2 linked regions of the Rhodopseudomonas palustris genome follow. The protein of the gene in region 1 binds, or shares a complex with, the protein of each later gene. Links are inferred from orthologs where the notes say so. Each region holds a gene or a part of one and is shown in the gene's direction. Other genes may lie near its edges.

Region 1 (3,298 bases):
TCTTGGAATGATTTGAAGGTGTGCAAGCCGTGGTGCTGATGCGCAGTCCACGAATACAAATCGTTCATGTCAGCCTCCTCGGATAACAGAAGAAGCTGCGATTAATTACCTGGTCTCGCGCCGTTCCGCAATCCCTCCAGCCGGAACGCCATGCACCGCGGGGCGCATGGCGTCTGCGCGTGCTCCGGCTAACCCCGTCCGCGATACGGCTGCACGCCCTGATCGGGCACCCAGACGTCCTTCGGCAGTTTGCCGGTCTGCCAGAACACGTCGATCGGGATGCCGCCGCGCGGGTACCAATAGCCGCCGATGCGCAGCCATTTCGGTTTGATCTCGGTTGCGATCCGTTTGCCGATCGCCACGGTGCAGTCTTCGTGGAAGGCGCCGTGGTTGCGGAAGGAAGCGAAGTACAGCTTCAGCGATTTCGACTCGAGGAGCCACGGCCCCGGAACGTAATCGATCACCAGATGCGCGAAATCCGGCTGGCCGGTCACCGGGCACAGCGAGGTGAATTCCGGCGCGGTGAAGCGCGCCAGGAAGTTGGTGTCCTTCTGCGGGTTCGGCACCCGGTCGAGCTTGGCGGCTTCCGGCCGGTCCGGCCATTCGACGGCCTGGCCGAGCTGCAGGGATGGGGAGGCGGCGGATTTGCGAGGTGTTTTCGACATGGCTTGAACTTGTGGTCTCCGTTACCGCCGTCCTAGAGCATTTTCCGGGGCAGGGGAATCCGTTGCAAAACCGGTGCGTTCGCCGTTGGTCGGGCCCCATGGGGCGGGCGAGCGGCCTTTTCGTGCCCGGAGCCATGCTGTAGAAGCGGCGCAACTCCATTCCCTCCATCCGATCAAGAGGCATTCATGACCGCCATCGTCGACATCATCGGCCGCGAAATTCTCGACAGCCGCGGCAATCCGACCGTCGAAGTCGACGTGGTGCTCGAGGACGGCTCGGTCGGCCGCGCCGCCGTTCCGTCGGGAGCCTCCACCGGCGCCCATGAGGCGGTCGAGCTGCGCGACGGCGACAAGGCCCGCTATCTCGGCAAGGGCGTGCAGAAGGCGGTCGAGGCGGTCAACGGCGAGCTGTTCGACGCGCTCGGCGGCATGGATGCCGAACAGCAGGTGCAGCTTGATCAGACCATGATCGAGCTCGACGGCACCCCGAACAAGGGCCGGATCGGCGCCAATGCCATCCTCGGCGTGTCGCTGGCCGCGGCGAAAGCGGCGGCGGCGTCTTACGACATGCCGCTGTATCGCTATGTCGGCGGCACCTCTGCCCGCACCCTGCCGGTGCCGATGATGAACATCGTCAACGGCGGCGTGCACGCCGACAACCCGATCGACTTCCAGGAATTCATGATCATGCCGGTCGGCGCGCCGACCTTTGCCGACGCGCTGCGCTGCGGCTCGGAGATCTTCCATACCCTCAAGGGTGAATTGAAGAAGGCCGGCCACAACACCAATGTCGGCGATGAAGGCGGCTTTGCGCCGAACCTGCCGTCGGCCGATGCGGCGCTCGACTTCGTCATGGCCGCGATCGGCAAGGCCGGCTACAAGGCCGGTGACGACGTGATGCTGGCGCTGGACTGCGCCGCCACCGAGTTCTTCAAGGACGGTTCCTACGTCTATGGCGGCGAGAACAAGACCCGCTCTCGCTCGGAGCAGGCCAAGTACCTCGCCGATCTGGTCGCACGCTATCCGATCGTGTCGATCGAAGACGGCATGAGCGAAGACGACATGGACGGCTGGAAGGAACTGACCGATCTGATCGGCGGCAAGTGCCAGCTCGTCGGCGACGATCTGTTCGTTACCAACGTCACCCGGCTCGCGGACGGCATCAAAAACGGCCGCGCCAACTCGATCCTGATCAAGGTCAACCAGATCGGCACGCTGACCGAGACGCTGGCCGCCGTCGAGATGGCGCACAAGGCCGGCTACACCGCGGTGATGTCGCATCGCTCGGGCGAGACCGAGGACTCCACCATCGCCGATCTCGCGGTCGCCACCAATTGCGGGCAGATCAAGACCGGCTCGCTGGCGCGCGCCGACCGCACCTCGAAGTACAACCAGCTGCTGCGCATCGAGCAGGAGCTCGGCTCCAGCGCGCACTACGCCGGCAAGGCGGCGCTGAAGGCGTTCCGCTGAACTAGAACCGCGTCATTGCGAGCGAAGCGAAGCAATCCAGAGGCTGGATGTCGGAACTGGATTGCTTCGTCGCTTCGCTTCTCGCAATGACGGATAGGTTATCAGCGCGGCCTTGAACCCTGCGCGCGGCTGCCCCAAGGTGCGGCCGCGCTGACAACAAGCAGGGAGACGACGCGTGAGTGAGACCACCGGACTGCAACTGCGCTCGCTGATCAAGGCGAGCGGTGACCTCGAAGTTTCGCTGCTGCCGGTGAGCATTCCCGAGCCCGGCCCCGACGAGGTCGTGGTCCGGGTCGAAGCCACCCCGATCAATCCCTCCGATCTCGGCCTGCTGTTCGGCGCCGCCGACATGTCGACCGCGAAAGCGTCCGGCACGGCGGACGCGCCGGTGATCACCGCCAAGGTGCCTGAAGCGGCCATGAAGGCAATGGCCGCGCGGCTCGACGAGTCGATGCCGGTGGGCAATGAGGGCGCCGGCACGGTGATCAAGGCCGGCCGTTCGGATGCAGCGCAGGCGCTGCTCGGCAAGACCGTGGCGATGATCGGCGGCGCGATGTACGCGCAGTATCGCCTGATCAAAGCTGCCGACTGCCTGAAGCTGACCGACGGCACCACCGCGGCCGAAGGCGCCTCGTGCTTCGTTAATCCGCTGACCGCGCTCGGCATGACCGAGACAATGAAGCGCGAAGGCCACAAGGCGTTGGTGCACACCGCCGCGGCGTCGAACCTCGGCCAGATGCTGAACCGGATCTGCCTGAAGGACGGCATCGATCTGGTCAACATCGTCCGCAGCGAGGCGCAGGCCAAGCTGCTCCGCGATATCGGCGCCAAGTACGTGGTCGACTCCACGGCGCCGACCTTCCTCGATGATCTCACAGACGCGCTGGTCAAGACCGGAGCCACCATCGCGTTCGACGCGATCGGCGGCGGCCGGCTTGCAGGCCAGATCCTGAGCTGCATGGAAGCCGCGATCGGCAAGACCGCAACTGGACCCTACAGCCGCTACGGCTCGAACGTGATGAAGCAGGTGTATATCTACGGCAGCCTCGATACCAAGCCGACCGAGATCGTCCGCAATTTCGGCTTCGCCTGGGCGGCCGGCGGCTGGCTGCTGTTCCCGTTCCTGCAGAAGATCGGTGCCGCCGATGCGGCCAAGCTCCGCG
Region 2 (4,008 bases), 460 kb from region 1 along the record:
GCCGGATGCCCTACTCCGGCTTAGCGCCTCGGCGCGGAGCCGGCCCATCAGCGAAACGACACGGCGGCCGATCGAGCCGCCACCTGTTCAGACGGGCCGACGCTTAATGCGCCAGACTGCGATGCCGAAACCGACCCACGCAAAGGCCGCGCCGCCGCGAAGCTCTCGCTTCGCTTTGCGCGTCGCCTCGGGTCTCCGACCGGCACGGCACACCGCGATGCGTTTCGGCCTTCCCCTCACCCCCGAATCAGGTGGACCGTCGCGTCTGCCGGCCGCGCTGCTTGCGCGAGCCGTTTCGCGCGCGCTTCGCCGACATGAGTTGAAAAATGGCCAACAAGATGCTGATCGACGCCACCCACCCGGAAGAGACCCGGGTGGTCGTGGTCCGTGGCAACCGCGTCGAAGAGTTTGATTTCGAAACCGCCCAGCGCAAACAACTCCGCGGCAACATCTATCTCGCAAAAGTCACCCGGGTCGAACCCTCGCTGCAAGCCGCCTTCATCGAATATGGCGGCAATCGCCACGGCTTCCTCGCCTTCAGCGAAATTCATCCCGACTATTATCAAATCCCGGTCGCCGACCGGCAGGCCCTGATCGAAGCCGACGAACGCGCCCACCGCGAAGCCGAAGAAGAAAGCGAGCAGCGCTCCAGCCGCCGCCGGTCGCGGCATCGCAGCCATCGCCGCCGCAACAACGGCGAGCGGGTGCAGAGCGAGATCGTAGAAGCCGTTGCCGACGTTGCGGCCGAGCAGCCGCACGAGGCTGCCGACCATCACGAGGCGCACGAGGTCGAGGCGCACGCCGAGGGCGAGCGCCTGATGCACGAGCTGCCGGAGGGTGAGACCGCCGAGCAGCACGACGCCGCGCACGCCTCCGACGATCACGAGCACCGCCACGTCGAAGCCGCGCCGTCCGAAGCACCCGCTCCGTCCGAGCCTGAGGTGAGCGCTGCAGCCGAGCCCGTCGCGAACGAGCAGCCGGCGGTTGCCGAAGCTCCCGCGCCGGTCGAAGCCCCGCAGGCCGCGGTGTCGCACGACGAGACCGACGCGCACGACGACGACCACGCTGAGGAAGGCGCCGGCTACGCCGAGGACGCGCCGTTCCCGATCGACGATCACCACGAGGCGGACGACGTCCACGGGGCGCACGACGATCACGCTGAAGCCGAGCACGAGGTCGAGACCGACTCCGAGGCGGAAGCCGAGGACGACGAGGAAGAGGACGACGAAGAGGAAGCCGAAGAGGACGTCGTCGAGTCCGTCGGCGGTGACGACGTGCTCGAGGAAGTGCCGGAACGCGCCTTCCGTCCGCGTCGGCAGTACAAGATCCAGGAAGTCATCAAGCGCCGCCAGGTGATGCTGGTGCAGGTCGTCAAGGAAGAGCGTGGCAACAAGGGTGCGGCGCTCACCACCTACCTGTCGCTCGCCGGCCGCTACGCTGTTTTGATGCCGAACACCGCCCGCGGCGGCGGCATCAGCCGCAAGATCACCTCGGCCCAGGATCGTTCGCGGCTGAAGGAAGTGGTGCAGGACCTCGACGTGCCGGAAGGCATGGGCGTGATCCTGCGCACCGCCGGCGCCTCACGGACCAAGCCCGAGATCAAGCGCGACTTCGAATACCTGATCCGGATGTGGGAGACGGTGCGCGACGTCACGCTGAACTCGCAGGCGCCGAAGCTGGTCTATGAAGAAGGCTCGCTGATCAAGCGCTCGCTGCGCGATCTCTACAACAAGGAGATCGATGAAGTGCTGGTGGCCGGCGAAGCCGGCTATCGCGAAGCCCGCGACTTCATGCACATGCTGATGCCCTCGCAGGTCCGCGCGGTGAAGCTGTATCGCGACGGCCAGCCGCTGTTCTCGCGGATGGGCGTCGAGAGCCAGCTCGACGCGATGTTCTCGCCGACCGTGCAGCTTCGCTCCGGCGGCTACATCGTCATCAACCAGACCGAAGCGCTGGTCTCGATCGACGTCAACTCGGGTCGCTCGACCCGCGAGCACCACATCGAGGATACCGCGCTCAAGACCAACATGGAGGCCGCCGAAGAAGTCGCCCGGCAGCTCCGGCTGCGCGACCTCGCCGGCCTGATCGTCATCGACTTCATCGACATGGACGAGAAGCGCAACAACCGCGCAGTCGAGCGCAAGCTCAGCGACTGCCTGCGGCAGGATCGCGCCCGCATCCAGGTCGGCCGCATCTCGCATTTCGGCCTGCTCGAAATGTCGCGCCAGCGCATCCGCGCCAGCGTGCTGGAAAGCTCGACCGAGCCCTGCCCGCATTGCGGCGGCTCGGGCCACGTCCGCTCGGTGTCCTCGGTGGCGCTGCAATTGCTGCGCGGCCTCGAAGAGGTGCTGATGAAGGGCGCCACGCACAATCTGATCGTGCGCACCCGCACCGACGTGGCGCTGTACGTGCTCAACCACAAGCGCGGCCATCTGCGCGACCTCGAGACCGGCTTCCGGGTGTCGCTGTCGGTACTGGCGGACCCGACCGTCAGCGGCCAGCAGTCGTTCGTGATCGACCGCGGCGAACAGGTCCACACGCTGGAGACCGCCAAGGCGCTGCTCGCGGCGCAGATCGCCGCCTCCCCGGCGCCGCTCGACGAGCCCGAGGATGACGACGGCTACGATTTCGAAGCCGAGATCGAGACCGACGAGACCGTCGGCCTCGCCGAGGATCAGGGCAGCGAAGCCGGCGAGAGCGAAGGCGAAGGCCGCAAGCGTCGTCGGCGCCGCCGTCGTCGGCGGTCGGGCGAGCCGCGTGACGCCGCCGAGGCCGGTGCAGTGGGCGAAGACGGCGAGCAGCCGTTCGTGACCGAAGGCGTCGAACAGGTCGGCGAAGCTGACGAAGGCGACGAGGCCGGTGAAGATGACAGCGAGGCCGAAGTCCGCGCCGACCAGGGCGAGAACGGCGAACGCCGTCCGCGCCGCCGCGGTCGCCGTGGTGGCCGCCGCCGTCGTGGCACTGCGGATGGCACCGAGACCGAGGCCGGCGTGGTCGGCTCGATCAGCGACGAACTGAACGCAACCGACGAAGCAGAATCCGCCGATGCGGTCGCCGACTTCGACGGCGGCAGCCCGTCGGTGCAGCCGAGCTTCGAACCGGCAGCCGAGACCGAACAGCCGCATCACGCCGCGCCGCAGGACACTGTGCCGTCCGAACCGCAGCACACGGCAGCCGCAGCCGCCGCACTCGACAGCGGCGACGCATCCGCCGAAGACGACAGCGCCGCGAAGAAGGCTGCGCGTCGCCGCTCCACGGTTCGCGAAAAGGTGAGCTTCGGCGCGCAGGCCGCCTCCGACGCAACGACGGAAGCTGCAGCCGACGTGCAGCCCGAGCCGACCGCTGAGGCCGAGCAGCCCGTAGCAGCCGCGCCTGCGGCAGAAGCCCCGGCCGCCGAGGCAGCAACGCAAGCAGCCGAGCAGCCCGCGCAGGAGCCCTCCTCCACCGCCCCGCGCCGGGTCGGCTGGTGGTCCCGCCGGTTCGGCGGCGGCAATTAAGCCGCCATCAAGACAACAGCTTCCAAAATGCCCGCGCACGCCGCGGGCATTTTCATTTCAGCCGCCAGCGGTCGGTTTGCGACCATCGCCACATTTCAAATCATGGATATTGCCCATGGATACTCGGCCTGAGAGCACCCCAAACAGTCGCCGCTCGTCATCGAGATTCGAAGTCGGCGAGCGGCTACGCCAGACCGCCTTTCTGGACCAAACGCTACCGACCCGTACTCGCTATCAGAACTCACCCTATCGGGTGGACCCGAGCGAGAAGGCGCAGCTCCTGGCGCCGATGATCAGGAGCACTGCCGAGCAGTACTTCTCGAAGTACAGAATTAGCTGGCACCGCCATGCCAACCACGCGCTGTCGTCTCAGCAATGCTGCCTCAACTTTCTGATGCCGTTGGCTGAACAGCCCGGCCGCCTCTCGCAATTGATCGGCCGCGCTCTCGACATCGCCCCGCCCGATATGATGCCGGTCGAAGATGGCCCTGACGGACGGCCATGGTACGTC

The links.
Region 2: the proteins of eno (region 1) and RPPS3_RS12455 are in contact, whole or in part, in a solved structure (PDB 2FYM), measured with the Escherichia coli proteins. The link is inferred for Rhodopseudomonas palustris from one-to-one orthologs.

The regions. Positions count from the first base shown.
Region 1 is NZ_CP019966.1:3,163,244-3,166,541, reverse strand. Bases 7-2,993 are described here. They hold eno (phosphopyruvate hydratase), read left to right. Parts: upstream 7-851; coding sequence 852-2,135; downstream 2,136-2,993. Other genes in these bases: RPPS3_RS14780 (zinc-binding dehydrogenase), read left to right, coding at 2,311-2,993; queF (preQ(1) synthase), read right to left, coding at 189-665; RPPS3_RS14800 (hypothetical protein), read right to left, coding at 7-68. Also shown: more of RPPS3_RS14800, read right to left, coding at 1-6; more of RPPS3_RS14780, read left to right, coding at 2,994-3,298. UniProt on the Escherichia coli protein: Catalyzes the reversible conversion of 2-phosphoglycerate (2-PG) into phosphoenolpyruvate (PEP). It is essential for the degradation of carbohydrates via glycolysis.
Region 2 is NZ_CP019966.1:2,699,765-2,703,772, reverse strand. Bases 1-3,697 are described here. They hold RPPS3_RS12455 (ribonuclease E/G), read left to right. Parts: upstream 1-326; coding sequence 327-3,497; downstream 3,498-3,697. Other genes in these bases: RPPS3_RS12450 (PGN_0703 family putative restriction endonuclease), read left to right, coding at 3,613-3,697. Also shown: more of RPPS3_RS12450, read left to right, coding at 3,698-4,008. UniProt on the Escherichia coli protein: Endoribonuclease that plays a central role in RNA processing and decay. Required for the maturation of 5S and 16S rRNAs and the majority of tRNAs. Also involved in the degradation of most mRNAs.